2 regions of the Halomonas sp. 72 genome follow, and region 1 is predicted to be linked to the other one. Evidence: predicted binding sites of a transcription regulator. Region 1 holds the regulator's gene; the other holds the start of a gene.
The links. The regulator PhoB, encoded in region 1, activates phosphate uptake and scavenging genes when phosphate is short. The targets are predictions, from matches to a motif close to TGTCATANNNNTGTCANA.
Positions count from the first base shown of each region.

Region 2: ACT3T6_RS10310 (Na/Pi symporter) is a predicted target of PhoB. The motif match lies at 6,318-6,335, and genes of this name have one in related genera.

Region 1 covers NZ_JBQSYY010000004.1:156,589-167,343, reverse strand. Annotated here, with positions in the region: gene ACT3T6_RS06230 (NAD(P)/FAD-dependent oxidoreductase) at 1-1,194, opposite strand; gene ACT3T6_RS06225 (chorismate--pyruvate lyase family protein) at 1,280-1,843, shown strand; gene ubiA (4-hydroxybenzoate octaprenyltransferase) at 1,879-2,775, shown strand; gene phoB (phosphate regulon transcriptional regulator PhoB) at 2,905-3,594, shown strand; gene phoR (phosphate regulon sensor histidine kinase PhoR) at 3,597-4,892, shown strand; gene ACT3T6_RS06205 (hypothetical protein) at 5,198-5,578, shown strand; gene ACT3T6_RS06200 (hypothetical protein) at 6,246-6,578, shown strand; gene cysZ (sulfate transporter CysZ) at 6,661-7,401, opposite strand; gene phoU (phosphate signaling complex protein PhoU) at 7,478-8,203, opposite strand; gene pstB (phosphate ABC transporter ATP-binding protein PstB) at 8,248-9,063, opposite strand; gene pstA (phosphate ABC transporter permease PstA) at 9,057-10,466, opposite strand; gene ACT3T6_RS06175 (ABC transporter permease subunit) at 10,466-10,755, opposite strand, start outside.
Region 2 covers NZ_JBQSYY010000009.1:48,203-58,957, reverse strand. Annotated here, with positions in the region: gene ACT3T6_RS10330 (PA0069 family radical SAM protein) at 1-919, shown strand, start outside; gene gadC (glutamate:gamma-aminobutyrate antiporter) at 1,072-2,610, opposite strand; gene ACT3T6_RS10320 (glutamate decarboxylase) at 2,709-4,106, opposite strand; gene ACT3T6_RS10315 (hypothetical protein) at 4,824-5,054, opposite strand; gene ACT3T6_RS10310 (Na/Pi symporter) at 5,065-6,249, opposite strand; gene tyrS (tyrosine--tRNA ligase) at 6,449-7,711, opposite strand; gene ACT3T6_RS10300 (helix-turn-helix domain-containing protein) at 7,798-8,610, opposite strand; gene ACT3T6_RS10295 (winged helix-turn-helix domain-containing protein) at 8,695-9,006, shown strand; gene ACT3T6_RS10290 (heavy metal translocating P-type ATPase) at 9,027-10,755, opposite strand, start outside.

The sequences.
Region 1 (10,755 bases):
TCAGCCCAGCAGTGCGGGAGCTGCCCGGGAAAGCTCCACTTTCCGTCTCACGCAGCCGCCTGTCAACGCAAAACCGACTAAATTCCCGTCTTTATCTTCGGCAAGCGCCGTCATATCACCCCCTTCGCCCTCAATTCGCCAGTGTTCGAGTATCGCCGAAGGCGGATAGGCCACTACGGGCAATAGCGGCGTTTTCACAATGATGGGCCAGGCGCCAAAGCTGACCTGCGTTGGTGAGCCGGTAAGCGTTGCCGAGAGTGCTTTGGCACTGGCTTGTAATGGCTGGACGTACATGGCATTGATGCCTTCTATGCAAGCAACATCGCCCAAGGCATAAATATGCGGGTGCGAAGTGCGCAAATATCGGTCTACCTGAATACCTTGTGGTGAAACGGCAAGCCCAGCGGCCTTTGCCAGCGCGGTTCTTGGCGTAAGGCCGGTTGCCAGTAAAATAACATCGGCGTTGACGATGTCATCGTTGCTAAGCGTTAGACGAACAGTGCTGTCATTATTCGGGGCTAACTCTTTAATCGTGCGGTGAAGCGCAAGCTTTATGCCGGCTTCCTGAAAGGCATCACTCAGCGCAAACCCCAGCGGTTCTGGTAATAGCTTGGGTAACGGCGTGGCCTCTGGAGCAATCAGGGTGACTTGATGGCCACCTGCATGCAGGTCGTTGGCAAATTCACAGCCGACTAATCCTGCGCCGATAACGGCAATGCGCGTGGGGCGCTCACTCAGCGCGTGATGAAGCAGACGATAGTCGTCGAGATCGTTAATGGTAAAGCAGTAGCGAGCAACGCTTTCTGGAATGTCAAAAGGCACCCGGGATTCAGCACCGATCGCCAGCACCAGTGTATCGTAGGCAAGTGTTTGTCCGTCGCTAAGCTGTACAGTGTGCGTGTCTGTTGTCACGTGCTCTACTGACGTATGGGTAAGCACATGGGCATCCAATTCATCGGCCAGTGCCGTGGCTGAATGCCTGGCCAACTGATTGGGCGAGAGGCGTTTTGCAAAGCCGGTAGATAACAGCGGCTTGCTGTAGTCCTCGCCGCTGTCTGCGCTCACCAAAATAATCGAGCGCTTATCGCCTTGGCGACGTAGCGCACGGGCAAGCCCAATGCCTGCCATGCCGGTACCAATGATGATCAACTCAGCGTGGCCAGTCGGGTTGCTAACCGGATGTGATGCAGGCATGCCATCCCCAAATAATCGGTGTCGTAAAAGCTTTTAAGACCACCATGTTACACTAGCTTCTCTGTTTTTTGCCCAGGAGTATCTGGTGGTGACGTTCTCTTTTCGGCAAGCGTATGCCTTTCCTGTTTGGCAGCCCGTGGCTGCGTTACGCCCCGCCATGAGCGCTGCCTGGTGGAAGTGGGTTGCGTCTACGGATTCGCTAACGGCTCGCTTACAAGCGGCAGGCGCAGGGCAACCATTCCGTGTTCGCCTGCTGCGCCAAGGCGCCGGCGTGCCTCTGCATGATGAAGCGCAGGCGTTGGGGATTGAGCTTCGTCGCTATGCCTGGTTAAGGGAGGTCGCCCTGTGCGTGGGTGATAACCCTTGGGTGGTCGCACGTTCGGTTGCCCCCTTAACACAGCTAAAAGGCCAGCGATTGGAGCAACTTGGTGAGCGCTCGCTGGGCAGTTGGCTGTTTCGCCAGCCAGATTTAGTACGCGGCCCTCTTGAAGCTACGAGCGGTGCGCCACGCTTTGCCTTCCCTCAGGTTGCTGGCGTGAAAAGTCGTTGGGGGCGGCGCTCAGTGTTTCAACATGGTGGGTTATCGCTACTTGTACAAGAGTACTTTTTATCCACCATGGCAGATGACCTTCGTTTGTCTTCGCGGTAGGCTTGCTCGGCATCTCTTCTTTACGTGAGGTAGGCATGGATCGTTCTTTGTTGCGGCCAGTCGGATGGGCGCGAGTCGCTGATTTTTTACACTTAATGCGCCTGGACCGCCCCATTGGTACCTGGCTATTGATGTGGCCTACCTTATGGGCGCTTTGGGTGGCTACAAACGGGGTGCCTGGTCGCAACGTGCTGCTTATTTTTGTGGCAGGTGTTTATGTTATGCGCGCTGCTGGCTGCGTTGTGAATGATTACGCTGACCGCCATGTTGATGGCCACGTTAAGCGCACGAAACATCGTCCACTGGCGACGGGGCGAATCAGTGAAACCGAAGCCAAACTGCTGTTTATTGGGCTGGTCACTGTTGCGTTTGTGTTAGTGCTGCTGACCAACTGGTTTACGGTGCTGCTGTCGATTGGTGGCGTGGTCCTGGCGTTTATCTACCCCTTTATGAAGCGTTACACCCATCTTCCTCAGGTGGTGCTGGGGGCGGCTTTTTCGTGGGCAATCCCCATGGCGTTTGGGGCGGTGCTGGGATATGTACCTGTGGAAGCCTGGTTGCTGTTTTTTGCGAACGTACTGTGGACGGTTGCTTACGATACCCAATACGCCATGGTCGACCGTGACGATGACCTAAAAATTGGTATTAAATCAACGGCGGTGCTGTTTGGCAGTGCAGACCGCTTGATGATTGGATTACTGCAACTGGCGACGTTGGTGCTGTTAGCCTTTGTGGGTGTTCGTGTGGGGCTGGGTGGTTTTTTCTGGCTGGGCCTTGCCGGTATGGCGGCCACCTTTATTCATCAACAGCGCCTGATTCGGCATCGTGAACGCGACCCGTGTTTTCAGGCTTTTTTGAATAACTACTGGTCAGGGCTGCTGGTTTTTGCCGGCATTGCGCTAAGTTGGTGGCCAGTGGCCGGGCCGCTCTAGCAAAGCGTGATTAGGCCTGTCATTCGTTCTTGTTATTGGCTATTGTCATATAAGTGTCATCAAGTCATGGTGTTATTGTCACTGAGATGTCATTGAATTACCTTTCATTGAGCACCGTGAGGCCCTGGAATGACCGCCAAGACCGTTTTGATTGTCGATGATGAAGCACCTATTCGCGAAATGATCGCAGTGGCGCTGGAAATGGCTGACTATCGCGTGCTTGAAGCGGATAACGCCCAGGATGCCCACGCGTTAGTCGTTGACCATCAGCCTGACTTACTGCTTCTGGATTGGATGATGCCAGGCACCAGTGGTATTGAGTTGGCGCGACGCCTTAAGCGTGAAGAAGCAACCGCCGAAATGCCGATTATTATGCTCACCGCCAAGGGTGAGGAAGACAATAAGATTCAAGGCCTTGAGGCGGGCGCGGACGACTATATCACCAAACCCTTCTCGCCCCGTGAGTTGGTCGCGCGCTTGAAAGCCGTATTGCGACGCACCACCCCACGTGGCGTAGAAGACCCCATCGAAATTAACGGCCTTCTACTCGACCCCGTCAGCCACCGTGTTAGTGCGCATGGCAAGGCGCTGGAAATGGGGCCCACTGAATATCGCCTGCTGCAGTTCTTTATGACCCACCAGGAGCGAGCCTATACACGCAGCCAACTGCTGGACCAGGTATGGGGCGGCAATGTGTATGTTGAAGAACGCACAGTGGATGTACATATTCGGCGCTTGCGTAAGGCGTTAGGCGATGTGCACCAAAACCTGATTCAGACGGTACGGGGTACCGGTTATCGTTTCTCAGCCCGGGTGTAACTGTGCGCCTATGGAGCCGTGAGCTTTGGCGTATTGCCTGGTTAGCGACCATAGGTGTTTGCCTGGGGTGGCTATTAGGTTCAGCGGGCCTTGGTTTGGCAACCGGGTTGGCCGTTTGCCTTTTTTACCATTTACGCCAACTGCGCGTCCTCTTTCAATGGTTAACCCTTAATCCTCATAACGAGCCCCCGGCTGCGGGTGGCATGTGGGGGGATTTGCTTGATCGTCTTTACCGCTACCAAAAAAGCCAGCGCATTACACAAGGTCGATTGCGGTCTACGCTTGCGCGTATCCAGGAATCCTCAGAGGCCATGCGCGACAGCGTGGTAATGCTCGACCGCCACGGTGATTTGGAGTGGTGGAACAGTGCAGCGACGGATATGCTGGGCCTACAAACCGCGCACGATCGTGGCCAGCACATTACCAATTTGTTGCGTGACCCACGCTTTATCAGCTACTTCAACGCCCGCGATTACAGCGAACCGCTTACGCTGACCTCACCCATTGATGAGCGCAGCATTCTGCAATACCAAATTACCTTGTATGGCGACGATGAGCGCCTGGTGATGGCGCGGGATATCACTCGTTTGCACCGCCTTGAGCAGATGCGCAGAGACTTCGTGGCCAACGTCTCCCATGAGCTGCGTACGCCGCTTACTGTTCTTTCTGGCTACCTCGAAACCTATGGTGACTTGGCTGAGCAGCTTCCGCCTCGCTTGGGCAGGGGGATCGAGCAAATGCAGGACCAGACGCAGCGCATGCAAAATCTGGTTAACGACCTGCTGCTTTTGTCACGCTTGGAAATTGATCAAGGCGGGCAAGACCATCAGGCGCTGTCGGTTGAGCAATTGCTTAATAGCGTCTGCCAGGATGCATTGGCGCTATCGCACCGTAAGCATGTTGTCCGTGTTGCTATTGAAAGTGACGCCCAGCTCATAGGGAGCGAGCAGGAAATACGTAGCGCCATTTCTAACCTGGCTTTCAATGCGGTGCGATATACCCCAGAGGGTAGCCAAATTATACTGCGCTGGGCGCCCATGGAAGATGGAAGCGGATGTATAGAAGTAGAAGATGATGGAGAGGGCATCGATCCTGTCCACCTCCCCAGGCTAACGGAGCGCTTTTATCGGGTTGATAAAGGCCGGAGTACCGCGACAGGCGGTACTGGGCTTGGTCTTGCCATCGTTAAGCATATCCTGCTGCGCCATGATGCTCAGCTTCAGGTTGAATCGCACCCTGGCGAAGGTTCGCTATTTCGCTGTACTTTCCCCGCCACTCGGCTGGCTGCTACCTCCTAGCCTCCTTCCTGGTCTTCTGTATAACCTTTATCCAAGCGTGCCATATGGACAAGTCATCTATGGTTCAAGTCTGCTCATGTGTCATTTTTAGTCAGTTATGGTGGTCCCTTATACACGATCAGCGAGCATGATTGGCACGCGGTATTTGTTTTAAGTTGTTTATTAATAAGAAATATTTTTTTATTTTTGTTTTTTGGCATCACATCTGCATTAAGCTGGGCAAGGAAGATTACCGCAGGAAATGGTACGCCAGGAAGGCACTTCCTTAAGGTAAGCGGTATCAACAGCGATCGAGGAGAAGGAACATGATGTCCAAGGAACTACTCAAGAAAGCTGGGATTTTAGGTGTAACATTCGGTTTACTGGCAAGCCCCTTCGCTTTTGCCCAAGAGCCAGTAGATCCGAGCCATGATATTACTGCTGATGAAGAACCCGTGCAGCCGCAATCATCTGGTACAGGAGCAGGTGGTGATGCATCTACCTATGATGCAGACGAGCTCTCAGATATGAACGGTGAAAGCGCAGGCGATACTACTCGCCCCGGTGCAGGTTCTTCTCAACATGAAACTCATAATGAGTCGATGGATGGTGGTCCAACGGGCGTAACAGGTGGCGGCGATACGTCATTTGAGCCGAGCGACCTGCCTGAGCAAAATAGCTCTGTGACCACTGGTCAAGATCAGTGACCAGCGGTTTAAACACTCAGCGCTAAAAATTTGTACTACAGTTTAGGAACGAGCACGGGATAAGGATGTCCCATCGCATGGATGCTCACCGATTCATGGATTGAATCAAGCGACAATCAGAGCGTTAGTCAGGGTAAATTCCAAGGTTGGAGTCCCGCAAAAGGAGTGGAAGCTAGCGCTAGTTATTGTCCATAGATGCGAGGTTAGGGCCCTGCCATGGCAGGGCCTAATCTTGTTATGTAGCCTTTGATGAGCAGTCGTGTTTGGCTGGTTTTAAAACTGAACCCCCCCTATCTACGTTTTTTTAACATTACACCCGCTCATAATAGTTTTTTTCACGATTCTCTTGTCCCACGGCGTGATGACCCCTTTCATGCTTTTTAAACGCAAAGGTTGATAACGAGCTTTTTAGCTTGTTCACCATGGTGCTGTGCCAACACTAAAAAAATGTTAGCTTGTTATTTACTTGGATAGCTTTATTTGTGTGGTCGTGTTTAAAAATATTTTTAATCATTCAGCATTTCACGAATTTGGGACGTTTGGGCACTTGGACCATAATCTTGCAGTCAAAGACACTGATCGCTTCTCACCCTTCAGTGCAATGGTATTTACGTTAGTGTGATAATAGCCAAGACAGGTGAGCGGCACCCCACATCAGGAGAGCGTTATGTCATTTAAAGCAGTTTTAAAAACGGCAGGTGTTTTAGGTATTTCTATCGGTTTGATTGCAAGCCCGCTAGCTTTTGCCCAAAGCTCTATTGAGCGTACTAAAGATCGTGCAGTCGGCAGCGATGTCATCGACATGCCGCAATCCACTAGCACGTCTAGTCCTCACTACTCACCCAGTGAGCTTAACCATAGTCAGCGTGATCATATGAACGGCAACTATGCACCGTCAAGCCAGCGGCAGCGGGATCAGGATGGCACCCAGCGTCGTAACACCCATTCGTTCGAATCGACCGAGTTAAATCACAAAGAAGGCGATAGCCTGGACTGGTAAACCACTACTGAAAGCATTAAAAAACCCGTTAAAGCGGGGTTTCGCGTCTAAAAGCGTAGAAAAAAGCATGGCTTTTCAGGTGTTATGAGGGCCGCTGGATCGTAAGCTCATTTGCCGTACGATAATATTGGTCCCACATGAGTACGGCTCCCGCTACGGCCCCCGGAATCAGAAAAAGATTGGCAAGCGGTATCCAGGTAACCAGAGTCACGAGCCCGCCGTAGCTGAGGCTTTGCCACCAGCGCCTGGAAAGCCGTTGACGCATATCCTTGAACGAGACTTTATTATTATCCATAGGATAGTCCAGATAGGTAATGGCCATTACCCATGCGGAGAACAGCCCCCATAGAATCGGCGCAAAGAGGTTGAGCCCTGGAATCCAGCTGATGATAAAGAGGGCAATGGCGCGTGGGGCGATATACGCGAGTTTGACCAGCTCTCGGCCTAGCGCATCAAGCGCCGTTTTGGTCAGCCCGCGATCATCCAGCGGTATACGGCCTGTTTCTTGAATTTCCACTTTAGCCGCTAAAAAGCCGTAAAACGGCGCCGCAATAAAGCTTGTTATCAGGGTAAAGGTGAAAAATACAATGACAATAAGGCTAACCACAAACAGCGGCCAGATCAGCCAGGAGAGCCAATCCAGCCAAGCAGGCACTAATGTCATCCAGTGATCAATCCAGCCCGAAAAGCGCGTAATCACAAAGCTGAACATGGCGGCATAAACAATAATATTGACGAGGATAGGAAGAAAAATATAACGCCGCAGGCCTTTTTGATAGACCAGCCGCGTACCTCGGCTAAGCGCTGTTATTGCATCCAACATTCAAGCAGTCCTCATCAATACAAACGTCCAGGCGGGTGTCCGCCCAGACGTATTGCAAGAGGAAATGCCTCATGGGTCAAGGCTTTTTCGTTACCCTCTGGTCGACGGTATCCAGGTCGCTATGTCGAATATCGAGCCCCTTCACGAGATACACAACGTACTCCGCCAGGTTGTCGGCATGGTCGCCGACGCGTTCCAACGCGCGCAGCACCCACATAATGCTGAGTATTGAACTAATTGAGCGCGAATCCTCCATCATGAAGGTCATCAATGAGCGCATGGCACTGCCGTACTCATCATCGACCGACTCATCTTCACGCACTACCTTCATCGCCAAGTCGGTATCGAAACGGGCAAAGGCTGTCAGCGCATCGCGCAGCATTTTACGTACATGTTCACTGATATGGCGAACTTCAATTAAGCCACGAACCGTGCTGTTGTTTTCGCTGATCAGGATTGCATTACGCGCAATCTTGCTGGCTTCATCGCCGATACGCTCAAGATCTGAAGTGGCGCGAATAACGGCAAGCACCAGGCGTAAGTCTGATGCTGCAGGCTGGCGGCGTGCCAATACACGGGTGCACTCTTCATCAATTTGCAGCTGAAGGTCGTTCACTTGCTGGTCGTTATCGCGCACTTTTTCAGCCAAGCGGGTATCGTTTTCCAGTAGGGCGAATACGGCATCCTGAACCTGTTTTTCCACCAGGCCGCCCATGGCCATCAGGTGGGTTTTTAGCTCTTCCAGCTCCTGGTTGAACTGGCGCGAGATATGCTGGCTGTGGGTATCGCTCGTAATATCCATTGAGCACTCCTGATGTTGGGTGAGTTAGGCCTGATGATTGACGACTACGTCATGCGGCCGGTGATGTAGTTTTCGGTGCGCTGTAAACGCGGATTAGTGAAGACCTGGTCGGTAGGGCCGTACTCAACCAGCTCTCCGTTGTGTAGAAAGGCCGTATAATCGGAGACCCGTGCGGCTTGCTGCATATTGTGGGTGACAAGGATAAGGGTTAGCTGTGATTTAAGGTTACGAATCAGCTCCTCAATCTTCAGCGTTGAAATTGGATCAAGCGCTGATGCCGGCTCATCCAGTAGTAGCACATCCGGTTGAACGGCTAGCGTTCGAGCGATGACCAAGCGCTGCTGCTGACCACCTGATAGCTGCCACGCCGAACGATGCAGGCGGTCTTTTACCTCATCCCATAGGGCTGCTGAGGTCAGCGCCCACTCGATAATGTCATCGCGTTGCCGCTTGGGTAGGCGATGCTGTAAACGCAAGCCAAAAGCGACGTTTTCATAGATCGACATGGGAAACGGATTGGGCGTTTGAAACACCATACCTACCCGGCGGCGTAGCTCGGTCACGTTCATCTGCGCGGCGTAAATATCTTGCCCTTCAAGCTGAATATGCCCACTGTGCTCCACGCTCTCGTTAAGGTCATGTAACCGGTTAATGGCACGTAGCAGTGTTGACTTGCCACAGCCTGAAGGCCCAATAAAGGCCGTTACCCGGTGGCGTGGCACACTCAACGTTAAATTACGCAACGCCGATTTCCCCGCATAGGCGAGGTTAAATTGGTCGATACTCAAGGCGCAGTGCTCGGATGAAAAGTGCGTCACCGGCGCCTGTGGGGCATTGGCTATATCTAATGACGCTAGCATTCGCTTCCTCGTTGGCGCCTAAAATAATGACGCAGAAATATGGCAGTTAGGTTAAGCACCAAAATAATAACCACTAAAAGGAGCGCCGTGGCGTAAACCAGAGGCATAGCGGCCTGTACATCCTCGCCATGAAAAGCAGTATCAAATAGATGATAGCCAAGATGCATAAATTTGCGTTCCAGATGCACATAAGGAAACTCACCGTCGACCGGCATTTGCGGAGCTAACTTGGCAACTCCCACCAGCATAAGCGGAGCGACTTCGCCTGCGGCGCGGGCGATAGCGAGAATAACGCCAGTTAGCATGGCAGGAGTAGCCATGGGCAGGACAATACGCGTTAGCATTTCCAGACGGGTGGCCCCCAGCGCTACTGCCCCCTCACGCTGGGCGTCGGGAATGCGAGCAAGCCCTTCCTCGGTGGCCACAATCACGACAGGAAGCGTCAATAGCGCGAGCGTTAAAGAGGCCCATAAAAGACCGCCGGTGCCGAACGTTGGCGAAGGCAGTGTATCGCTGAAGAACCAGCTATCCAGCGTGCCACCAATGCCGTAAACGAATACGCCAAGGCCGAATACGCCGTACACAATAGAAGGCACGCCTGCCAAGTTGCGTACGCCAATGCGTACTAACCGGGTTAGTCGGTTTTGATGGGCAATTTCATTAAGATAAATAGCGGCCAGTACGCCAAAGGGGGTGACGATTACGGACATTAAGATGACCATCAGCACAGTACCGAAAATAGCCGGCCATACGCCACCGCTGGTATTGGCCGCGCGTGGTCCCTCGCTTAAAAACTGCCAAACGTTAGTGCCCCAGGTGTGCGTTTTTTGCCACCAGGACATGGCGTTAGGCGCCAGTGCTTGGCTAACGCTGTCCAAAGATTGGCGTAACGTCTCGCCCTGTGCCGTGACCAGTAGCAGTTGCCCCGGCGGGCGCTGATTAGCCGGTAGGGTAAGCGCGTTGTTTAAATAGTCCCACGCTTCGCGGCCATGCAACGATTGTTGAGCGGTTTCTACTGCGGCCAGACGACCAATAAAACTGCCCCACGGAGCACGTTCCAGGCGGATTAGGTCGTGCGGTGTTGTACGTGAGGTAATATCGTCGATATCTACCCAGTGCCAACTGACGCCGTCTACATCACGGTTACCTTTAAAATAGAGGCGCTCAACCCCGGCTTCCTGAGGTAGTGGCGTTTCGCGGATAGCTTGCCCTGCAACAACGCTACCCGAGCGTAGTGTTATTTCTTCAAGCGTGGCGGGCCAAAAATGGCCTAACCCACGAACAAGCAATAGTGTAAGTAACGCGCTTAACATTAAAAGTGACAAGGCAACACTAGCGGCGCATAGCCACGGCCATAGTTTATCGAGCCGATGCTTGGAAGCGGAGGCGAATAGGCGGCTCATTAGTAATGCCCCACTTTATGGTAGCGGCGGCGCATACGTAAGCGCACCGCTTCGGCCAGGGTGTTTACTAAAAACGTAAATAGAAACAGTACCAGCGCCGCTAGAATCAGGTGATGATAAGTAAACCCGCCGGGGGAGGCTTCTGGGAGCTCAATCGCGATGGCGGCGGCCATTGATCGCATGCCTTCAAAGGGGCTGGCGCTCAGCAGAGCGGTGTTGCCACTGGCCATTAACACAATCATGGTTTCACCTACCGCACGACCCATACCTATCATCACCGCAGAAAAGA
Region 2 (10,755 bases), on a different contig from region 1:
CAGTAAGAGTGCGCTTTCCTGGAACCGGTCGCCAGACTTGCCTTTTGATCGCTCATTGAACCCTTACCGAGGTTGCGAACATGGCTGTGTTTACTGCTATGCCCGCCCTTCTCATGCCTATTGGGATCTGTCCCCGGGGCTTGATTTTGAAACCAGGCTGATTGCCAAAAATGGCCTGGTGGAGCAATTAAGTGAGGAGTTTTGCAAGCCTGGATACGTCTGCCGACCAATCAATCTCTCTGGTAATACCGATTGTTACCAGCCACTAGAAGCCAAGCGCCACTTAACGCGCCAGTTGCTTGAGCTATTATTGGCTTGCCGCCATCCAGTCACTATTGTGACCAAAAGCACGTTAGTGTTACGGGATATGGATCTGCTGGCTGAGATGGCCGAACACCGCCTGGTGCGCGTATTTATTAGCCTGACCAGCCTAGACGCCAATATGAAACGCACGCTGGAACCTCGTGCGGCCTCTCCTCAAGCGCGTTTAAAAGTTATCCGTGAGCTGAATACTGCTGGCATTCCCGTCGGAACGCTTGTTTCTCCGGTCATCCCCGGATTAACGGATCATGAAATAGAGCGGATTCTTGAGGCCGCCAGCCGTGCTGGCGCACGAACGGCGTCCTGGATGCTGCTGCGCTTACCCCATGAAGTCGCTCCTCTTTTTGAAGCCTGGCTGGAAGCCCATTACCCCGAGCGTGCGGCCAAGGTAATGAGCCTGATTCGCCAATGCCGGGGCGGCAAGGCCTACGACGCTCAGTTCGGTAAGCGCTTTCGCGGCGAAGGTATTTTTGCCGATATGATTGCACAACGCTTTAATCGCGCCAGCCGCCAGTGGAACTTTCAATCTCGTACCGAGCAAGGGCTGAATACCCGAGACTTTCGCCCGCCCAACGCTCAGGGCGAGCTTTTTTATTAAAGCCCATGAAAAAGGCATTTGCCTGACATACTCTCAGCTTACTGAAAGTGCCAAGCAAATGCCTAAGTGATTAATACTACTGTTTTTCGCTATTCGTCATAGCTCTGCTTAAAATCTAATGACGACCTTTCTAAACATCCTCCCATGGTTCATCAATGCAGCTTTTCTCCATCAACAGTGATGTGATGCGTACTGCGGGCTTTGGGATGAATAAAGTAGTGACCTTCGGGCGCGGTATGGGGCTTGATATGGTGTAGTTTAAGGTTTTTTGGCGCAGCGCTTTTATTATGCACTCCATAAATAATAAACGGAATCGATAGCACTACAAGGAAACAGCCGATCAGCAAACCGGTATACACTTCGTTAGACTCTTTTCCTGGCAACCCCGTGGGAGGGAAGAAGGAGACGACAAAAGCAACTAAAGAAGTAAGTAACCCCACTACTGCAACGGTAATTTTTATTTTGTTACCGCCAGGGATATTGAAGGTACGTTGATTTTCAGGCTGTTTTCGAACAAGGGTAATGTAAGCCAGAAATAGCATAAAGTAGCTGCACAGATAGATAACGACGGTTAGCGCTAGTGCAATCAGGAAGGACATATTATTTCCTCCCCCCGTATTCGTCAGAATAATCAATGCGATAGTTGTAATGGTTAGCTGAGAAATAACCAACGCCACCGGCACGCCGTTCTTGTTTACTTTAGCAAAACGCGCCGGCAATATACCCTGCTGCGCGGTTACCAACATGCCGCGTGATGGTCCAACAATCCATGCGGCTATTTCAGCCAGCACGCCCAGCAATAGCAGCGCAGCAATAATCCGAATAGCCCATTCAAAATGGCTGCCAAAGTGGTTAATCAACACACTGAACGTTTGCATCACGCCCGCAGATAAGTTGATTTGCTCGTGAGGAATAACAGATGCAATCGTCAACCCACCGAGAGAACTTAAGAGAATGGCAGAAACCATAAGAAATAACATGGCGAGAGGATAGTCACGACCAGGGTTTTTCATCTCATTGACATGAGTCGCCGACGCTTCAACCCCCATATAACTCAGTATAAAAGCGACAAACACTACCAAGGTACTCATACTACCAAAGGTGGGGAAAAACGTCTGTGCACTCATTTCAATAGCGACCGGCGCACCTGAGCGAAGATACAAAACTGCAAGCCCAATTAAGATAAAAGCGGGCAGTAGAATACCTGCAAAAAAGCCTAGCTTTGCAATCCGCGCCGTATTCTTGGTACCGCCAAACTGAGTTAACGCTAATCCCCACAATATAATCAACGCCGCAATCGTTTTGACTATCGGGTCGCTATTCAGTGCAGGCCAATTAAGAATATAAGAGAGTGCGCCTAGCACGAAGTAAAGCATAGGAATAAAGCCGACAGCAATTTGCAAATAGCCAAAGGAGATTGCCGCAAATCCCCATCGTTCACCTAGCGTTTTGGATACCCACGTAAAAACCCCGCCCTCTTCCCAGCCTTTAACCGTCGCCATTTCTGCCGCGCAAAGCCCTACCGGAATAAACCACAGAACCCCACCAAGAATAAGAAAGAAGACCAACGAGAAACCCGATGTTGCAAAGGTAGGATATTCATATACCGCCATTACCATTGAAGCCGTTATCGCGAAGAAACCCAATAACGAAAGCTGCTTTGGCGCGGCTGTCGATTGTGTATTATCCATATTTATTCCCCGAAGAAACGAATTATTAATCCGTCATTCTTTTATTCGCTAATTAGAGCGGCGATGTCTAGCCGCCCTAACAACCAAAGAGTCTCAAATCAGGAATGATTAAAGCCGCTGGCTTCATCTTCTGATAGTGGATTAACCACGGGATGATCTTCAAAATGCTGAAGTGCTCGCTTCATATCTTCAATTAACAAGCAGCCTAGATCGTAGCTCACCCCATGACGAACAAGGATACGCTGGATAACCAAGTCTTCACGGTGAGCTGGCATAGAATAAGCAGGGACTTGCCAGCCGCGCGAGCGTAATTTGTCGGCCAGGTCATAGAGCGTATAACCGCCAATATTTGCTCCCTCTTTCAGCTTCCATGCCAACGCAGGAATACCTTCATTGCTGTTCCCATCAAAGAGGATTTCGAAGGGGCCTAGTTTACTAATCTCATCTGCAATATGCTGCGCGGTAGCGTAACAGGCATTATGGATTTTGGCGTAACCTTCACGGCCAAGTCGCAGGAAGTTGTAGTACTGCGCAATGATTTGCCCGCCGGGGCGCGAAAAATTGAGCGCGAATGTCGGCATATCACCGCCGAGATAGTTAACGTTAAAAATGAGCTCTTCGGGCAAGTCTATTGCTTCACGCCAGACCACCCAGCCAGCTCCCAAAGGTGCAAGCCCAAATTTGTGGCCAGACGTGTTAATGGACTTTACTCTCGGGAGTTGGAAGTCCCACACTAGATCTGGCGCGCAGAACGGAGCCAAGAAGCCCCCACTGGCACCGTCAACGTGCATAGGAATATCCAGGCCGGTTTCTTGTTGCAATTGATCCAGCGCATCGCTGACAGCTTTTACTGGCTCGTATTGGCAAGTAAAGGTAACGCCCAGCGTTGGTATGACGCCAATCGTATTTTCATCAACGCGTTTGATAACTTCCTCTGGGCTCATAATCAAGCGATCGCCTTCCAGCGGAATTTCACGCAGTTCAACATCAAAATAACGGGCAAATTTGTGCCAGCAAATTTGTACTGGCCCACAAATCATATTTGGTTTATCAGTGGGCAACCCTTCTGCCGCACGTTTTTTCCGCCATTGCCACTTAAGCGCTAGCCCGCCAAGCATTGCGGCTTCTGAAGAGCCAATCGTCGAGCATCCCATGGTTGTTTCTGGCGAGGGTGAGTTCCAGAGATCTGCTAACATCCTAACGCAGCGTGCTTCGATCTCCGCAGTTTGTGGATATTCATCTTTATCGATCATGTTTTTATCGATTGAAAGATCCATCAAATTACGAATTTCATCATCAACCCACGTTTGGCAAAATGTTGCCAGGTTCTGGCGGGAATTTCCATCAAGCATTAATTCGTCACGAATGGCGCTAAATACATTGTGAGGATTCCGTTCCTCATCGGGAAACCCGGATTTCGGCAACGATGTCGCCAAGTCAATTGATGCATATACATCGTCATTATCATTACGTGCATTTAACCCTTTGACATCCATCGTACTACCCCCAGTTTTTTTATATGGATCACGTTTACTGCTCAAAGATCAGCTAAAACCACCCTACCAAACCATCAACATTTACTATACCTACATAGATGGTGCTTTTAGTCTATGACAAAATCTTAAAAATGAAAAATCGTAAGTATGATTTAAAAAATTATTTCGCCAGCAAACGTCTATCCATTTGAAAATGCTAAAAATATTACCAACCAAGGCGTGACATCTCTTTCTCATAGCACCCAACGGGTAGAAAAGTGGTTTAATAACGAGTATAAGAAAATATACCAACTCATCAATAGATTAAAAACCTTGACGCTACAAACATCCAAACAATGGCTCCCATATTAATCTACACAACGGTATAGGATTATCTTCAAGGCCATAGCACGATATGACCACTCAATAAAAACAACTTAAGCCACTGTTTTACAATAAGGTATCATGAGTGAAAAAGGTATTTTATCCAGCCATCATTTAATGAATACTGGGTGACTCGACCAAGAATTAGAAAGATAAATATTCAACAAGCAACCATTTGTGCTGACGAATAAACAACAGTGCTATAATGGAATATAGTCAAGACATGAAAATACAGTATGGCATGATCTAACAGGTCCCATAAAAAGGCATTTGCCTGACATACTCTCAGCTTACTGAAAGTGTCAAACAAATACCTAAAGGAGTAGCCTTTGTTGCTTTCGCTATTCGTAACGCTTATTTAGGCCGGTGGCGTAGCTCATTAAGCACTAACGTAAAGAAACTACGAATTTCGTTCATTTTGGGTCGTGCTTCTTTAATCAGCGTATCGAAAGGTTCTAGTTCGCGCTCTTGCGCTTCTCTTTGTGCAATTTCTTCTCTTATTTCTTCAATGAGCTCGGAAGAGTCATCCAGCATGGCCTTGAGTTCAGCGGTCGATGTTGATACTAGCTCGTGTTGATGGGTCATGGGTGTTTCCTCAAAACAGCGTGGTGAGCGCAATCAGGATAGCTGGCACGGCAATAAATACGCCTAATACCCAAGCAGCGGCGAGTGCTTTTCTTTCTGAGGCGGCACGGCCTAGCCACTCGGCACCCTTAACAGGCAGTGGTCTTAAAAACGGTAGGCCAAAAATCACCACAACCGCAAATAAATTAAAGAAGAGGTGAACCAGTGCGATTTCCAGCGCCAGTATGGCAGTTGCCCCAGTGATTGCGGTGGCAGCAAGTAGCGCGGTAAACGTCGTGCCAATATTGGTGCCCAATGTAAAAGGGTAAATCTGACGTAAAGAGAATGCGCCTGACCCAGCTAACGGCACCATTAAGCTTGTGGTGGTAGAGGAAGACTGGACTAAAAACGTCACCACAGCACCAGAAGCAATACCGGCGACGGGGCCACGTCCAATGGCGTTATGCATAATGTTTTTTGCCTGCCCTACCATCAATACTCTCAGCAGTGCGCCGATATAACGAATCGCTAAAAAAATCACGGCAATACCAAAAATAATCATGGCAACGCCACCGGCAATCGTGGGCAGGTTCATGGCGACACTTTCAACCGAAGAGGTAATCGGCTTTGTTGCCATCCCAACAATATTAATACTACCCATGGAAAGGTCAGCATCACCGTAAAACAGAAACGCCGTAGCGTTCGACAGCTTTTCAAGCGGATGAAAAATAAGCTCAATGGGCAGAAAAATCGCCACGGCCAGCAAGTTAAAAAAGTCATGCACCGTTGCGGCAGAGAACGCCCGCCTAAACTCGGCTTTATCACGTACATGGCCCAGACTTACCAATGTATTGGTAACAGTAGTACCAATATTGGCCCCCATAATCATGGGCACCGCCATAGCGACAGGCAGGCCACCCGCCACAAACGCCACGATAACAGAAGTAACGGTTGAAGATGACTGTATCAGGGCCGTCGCGACAATCCCAATCATCAAACCAACAAAGGGGTTGGTGGCAAATTCAAACAACTGAGCGGCATGGCCGCCCGCGGCAATCTTAAAGCCATTACCTATGATGGATACGGCACAGATCAGGAAATACACCAGCAATGCAAGCGTGAGCCACTGCCTTAGCGTGCCCTTGCGCCGGACTTTTATTCTGCGACCCTGGCTTGGTAAGACCTCTTGCACAGCACTATTGATATTTTCGGCCATTGCCACATCCTCTTGGAAGGAAGAACGCACGTATAACCCACCCACTCCTGCAAAGAGTGGCGTCTATAAGTGACATAGGCGTGACAACGGCGTGGCACTATCGTGTTAGAGCGAACGGTATTGGATCGAAGAGAGGTTGTTCACAATGGGCAACATCAAGCGAATGCTGCTACTTCCTGGAAACGGCATCCCATGTAAGTTACCCACGCTTGAACAATCGAAAGTGCTTTTTACCTTTTTGTACGATCCAGTATTGGTCAAAAAGCGCGAATGCTTGACTTAGCTGCCCTTGCTCGGCGCGCTCGCCATTGATACGTACAGCGTTCTGGTCAATCAATTCACGGGCCTGCCGCCTGGATGAGGCGAGTTCGCTTGCCACCATAGCTTCTTCCAGCGTCTGTCCAAACGCTACGTCTTGGCAGCGTAGCCCATCAAGTTCAAGTTGCTGTAGCTCACTACATGAGAGCGCAGCTACTTCACCACTGAACAGCGCCTGGGAAATACGCTGAGCAGCAGCCAGCCCCTCCTCGCCATGCACAAAGCGGGTAATGGTTTCAGCAAGTACACGCTGCGCTTGGGGCTTGCCAGCGGCCTGCTTGTCTTCTGCTTCGATTGCGTCGATGTGATCGCAATCCATGAACGTGTAATAGCGTAAAAAACGGTAAACGTCAGCATCATCCGTATTCAACCAGAACTGGTAAAACTGGTAAGGCGAGGTCTGTTCCGGGTCGAGCCATACCGTGCCGCTTTCCGTTTTACCGAATTTGGTACCGTCGGATTTGGTGATCAACGGCAGCGTCATACCGAACACCTGCTCGCCGTTCAGGCGGCGTGTGAGGTCGATACCACTGACGATATTGCCCCACTGGTCGTTGCCACCCACTTGTAACCGGCAGCCCAACGTCTTGTTGAGGTGGGCAAAGTCATAGGATTGCAGCAGCGCATAGCTGAATTCAGTAAACGACATGCCCTGGTCAGGCCGTTCAAGACGCTGACGAACGGATTCACGGTTAATCATCGCATTCATCGAGAAGTGTTTGCCCACATCGCGAAAGAAGTCGATCACGCTAATCTGGCCAATCCACTCTGCATTATTAACCGCTTTCAGGGGCGCTTCGAGGTGCGGGGCCATCAACCAATAAATCTGTTCGCTTAAGGCGTTAACCCAACCCTCAACCGTTTCGGGAGAGTTAAGCGAACGCTCCGCCGCCTTGAAGCTGGGATCACCAATCAAGCCGGTGGCCCCCCCGACCAACGCCACACTTTGGTGGCCGGCATCCTGAAAGCGTTTGAGCATCAATAAGGGCACCAAGTGCCCGATATGCAGGCTGCCCGCCGTGGGGTCAAAACCGCAGTAAACGGTCTGCGGTGATTCGAGCAGAGCCTGAAGCTCATCCAGGTGAGTTGTCTGCGCAATCAAACCACGCCGTTCAAGGTCGTGAAGCAATGCCTGTACAGTCATCATGCTCGCCTTTTTAGCCATTAGAGAAGATGGTCATAGGCTAAAAGTTGGCGGCGCAATCCGCGATATCCCTAAAGGGATAGAAATCAGGATTGGGTGACGGGCGGTGCGGTAATGGCATGATTGATAAACAGGCCAAAGATCTCGCTTAACGACGCCACACCCAGCTGGGCGTAAATACGTTTGCGGTGATTCTTGACCGTACCTTGGGTGATCTGCAGGCGCTCGGCAATCTCTTCGGAATCCAGGCCCTGCACCATCAAGGCAGCCACCTGCTGTTCACGGTGGGTTAAATGCGCCTGCCCAAAGCTGCCAATGGCCTGGTGAATGTGCTGGCTAATCGGCTGATCGGGCTGCAAAGGCTCAGAAAGATACAGCGGATTATTGCCCCACTGTTTGCGGCACAGCGCGGCCAGCAGCTCAATATACAGCTCAAGGTAGTGGGCATCGGAGGAAGAAAACCCGCCACTCTCCGCCAACAATCCCAAGTAGATAACTATCCAGCGGGCATCATCCAGACGAATGGCGAGACAAAGTTCACCCTGCCAGCCGGTTCGCTGATAGAAGTTGCTGGCATACTCGTTATACCCGGCAGGCGGTACCACATCGGCCATACACAGCACACCTTGGCGCGGTGCCTGGTCGAGCGCTACCAGAAAAGGGTCCTGCTGGTAATCCTGTAGCAAGTAACGCTGAAAAAGCAGCTCACGGCGCTCGGGAATGGAATCGAACAGGTAGATAGGGTGTTTATCAGGCCGGTACCCAATGATCACCGCACAGTCAAAGTGGATAATGGTTTTGAGAAGCGCCGTCAGCTGTGAGGTGAAGCTCACCGTGTGCAGCGCATCAATCGTCTGCGTTAACGCATGCGGCATGACGTCTTTAAAGAGAGTAGGCATACGTATTAAACGGTGGCTGTGGCAGAGGACGTTCAGTATGCTTTAGTCCGCGCTCATTTATAAGACATTCACACGGTAGATTTTATGACCGACTCTCTCAGCAAGACAAAATCCAGCTTTTATCGACGTCTTTACGTGGCTTACCTGATCGACCAGGGCGTCGCTAGCGTACCTGCGCTCGTAAGCGCCTGCGGCATGCCGCGTCGTACGGCTCAGGATACGATTGCGTCACTTGCCGAACTGGACATTGAATGCCAGTTTCAACCAACCCAAGGCGAGCGCCATAACAGTGGTGAATACCGGATTATCAGTTGGGGGCCAATTGACCCTTCCTGGGTCAAAAATCAGGCAAAACGGCTGGCCGAGGCACTGGGTTATCCCTCGATCTCGTTTTGATTGCCTGCTGGTTCAGATGCTCAATCACGCCAGGCAAGCCGAGCAGCATTCAGCGTAACGCTTAATGAACTGGCGACCATGGCCAGTACCGCCACCAGCGGGGGGATGGCCATCACGATCACCAAGCCCAGTGCTAGCGTATTATAGACGGCCGACAGGGTTAAATTCTGCAACATGACACGCCGAGTTGCCTGAGCAGTGGCAAGCCCCTCAACCAGGCTAGAAACACCCGGTTTCAGTAAATGCGCAGCTGCACCTTCACGGGCGGCATCACTGGCGTTGAAAGGGGCTGCCCCAATATCGGCGGCCGTCAGGCTTAAGGTGTCATTAACCCCATCGCCCACAAACAGCGTAGGCCCTGGCAGCCCCTGAACCAAGCGGGCTTTCGCCTCCGGCGAACGCTCTGCAAAACATGCATTCGGCACCAGCCCAAGGCGCTCAGCCACCGCCTCAACGGCGCCAGGCCTATCTCCACTCAGCATGACCACCCAGTAATCGGCTTGCAGTGATTGAATACTCGGCGCGGCATCCTCATACGGCGTATCTTCAAGGTAGAAGCTGCCTAGCCAGCCCAAGGCGTCCGCAAGTACCACTTCAGAGGCGGCAAGTGAGGTATCCGTTTCATGTTCAGGTAGCTCAATACCCTGACGAGTTAAAAAGCGCTGGCTGCCTAGCCAAATATCGCCATGTTCTGGCAAGTGAAGATGAACCCCTTGCCCAGGCACCTCTTCTATCACCTGGGCTTGCCGAGGCACGTATGCCGGGTCAGAACCCGCCCAACGCTTGAGCGCTTGGGCCAAGGGATGCTGGCTGTTGGCTGCCACTTGATACAACGTGGCTTTAACCGCTGGCTCGGTCATCCCTTCGCGGCCTACCCAGTTTACTAGCACCGGTTCGCCCTTCGTTAACGTGCCGGTTTTATCCAGGGCAATGGTTTTTACTCTCGCCAGCGTTTCAAGCGCTGCTGGGTCGCGCAAGGCGATCCCCTGGTTTAACAGTCGGCCGCTCCCCGCGAGGCTTGCCAGTGGCACGGCCAAACCTACGGCGCAGGGGCATGCGACTACCAGAACTGAAAGCGCTCGAACGGCGGCATCTTCAAGGCCAAGCCCCAACAATAGCCCAACCGGCAGAGTAGCTAACCCCAGTATCAACGCCACGGGGCTTAACCAGGCAGCAAAGCGGTCGGCGAGTTTTTGCAGCTCGCCCTTTTGCGTCTGATAGTGGCGCATTTGGTCGCGGAGACGGTCCAGACGCCGATCGCCCAAGGCATGAGTGACCGTCATAGTGACATCATCGCTGCCTAGTAACCGACAGCCGGCATAAATTGGCTCGCCTTTAGGAAAGTGGCGAGGTGTGCTCTCCCCTGTCAGCGATGCGGTATCCACCCACGCGGCCTCTTCTAAAATGCCGTCCAGCGCAATAAACTCACCTGGCGTGAGCATTACGCTGGCACTCGGCAGCACCTCAGCCAAGGGTTTCACCTGCCACTTGGCGCCCTCCCACACCAGCGCCTCACCCTTTGGTTGGGGCAGGACATCAAGGGCTTTTAACCCGCGATGACGACACAGCGTTTCCACTAGCCGCCCGCCTAGCAAAAGCACAATGAGCATGACGGCCGTATCGAAATACACCTCGGCAGAGCCGCGCCACAAAAGTCCGAACGACACCACGACCGCAGACCAAACGCCGAGGGTAACCAGCACGTCCATGCCCGGACGTTTGGCACGCAGCGTGCGCAGGCCTGCTCGA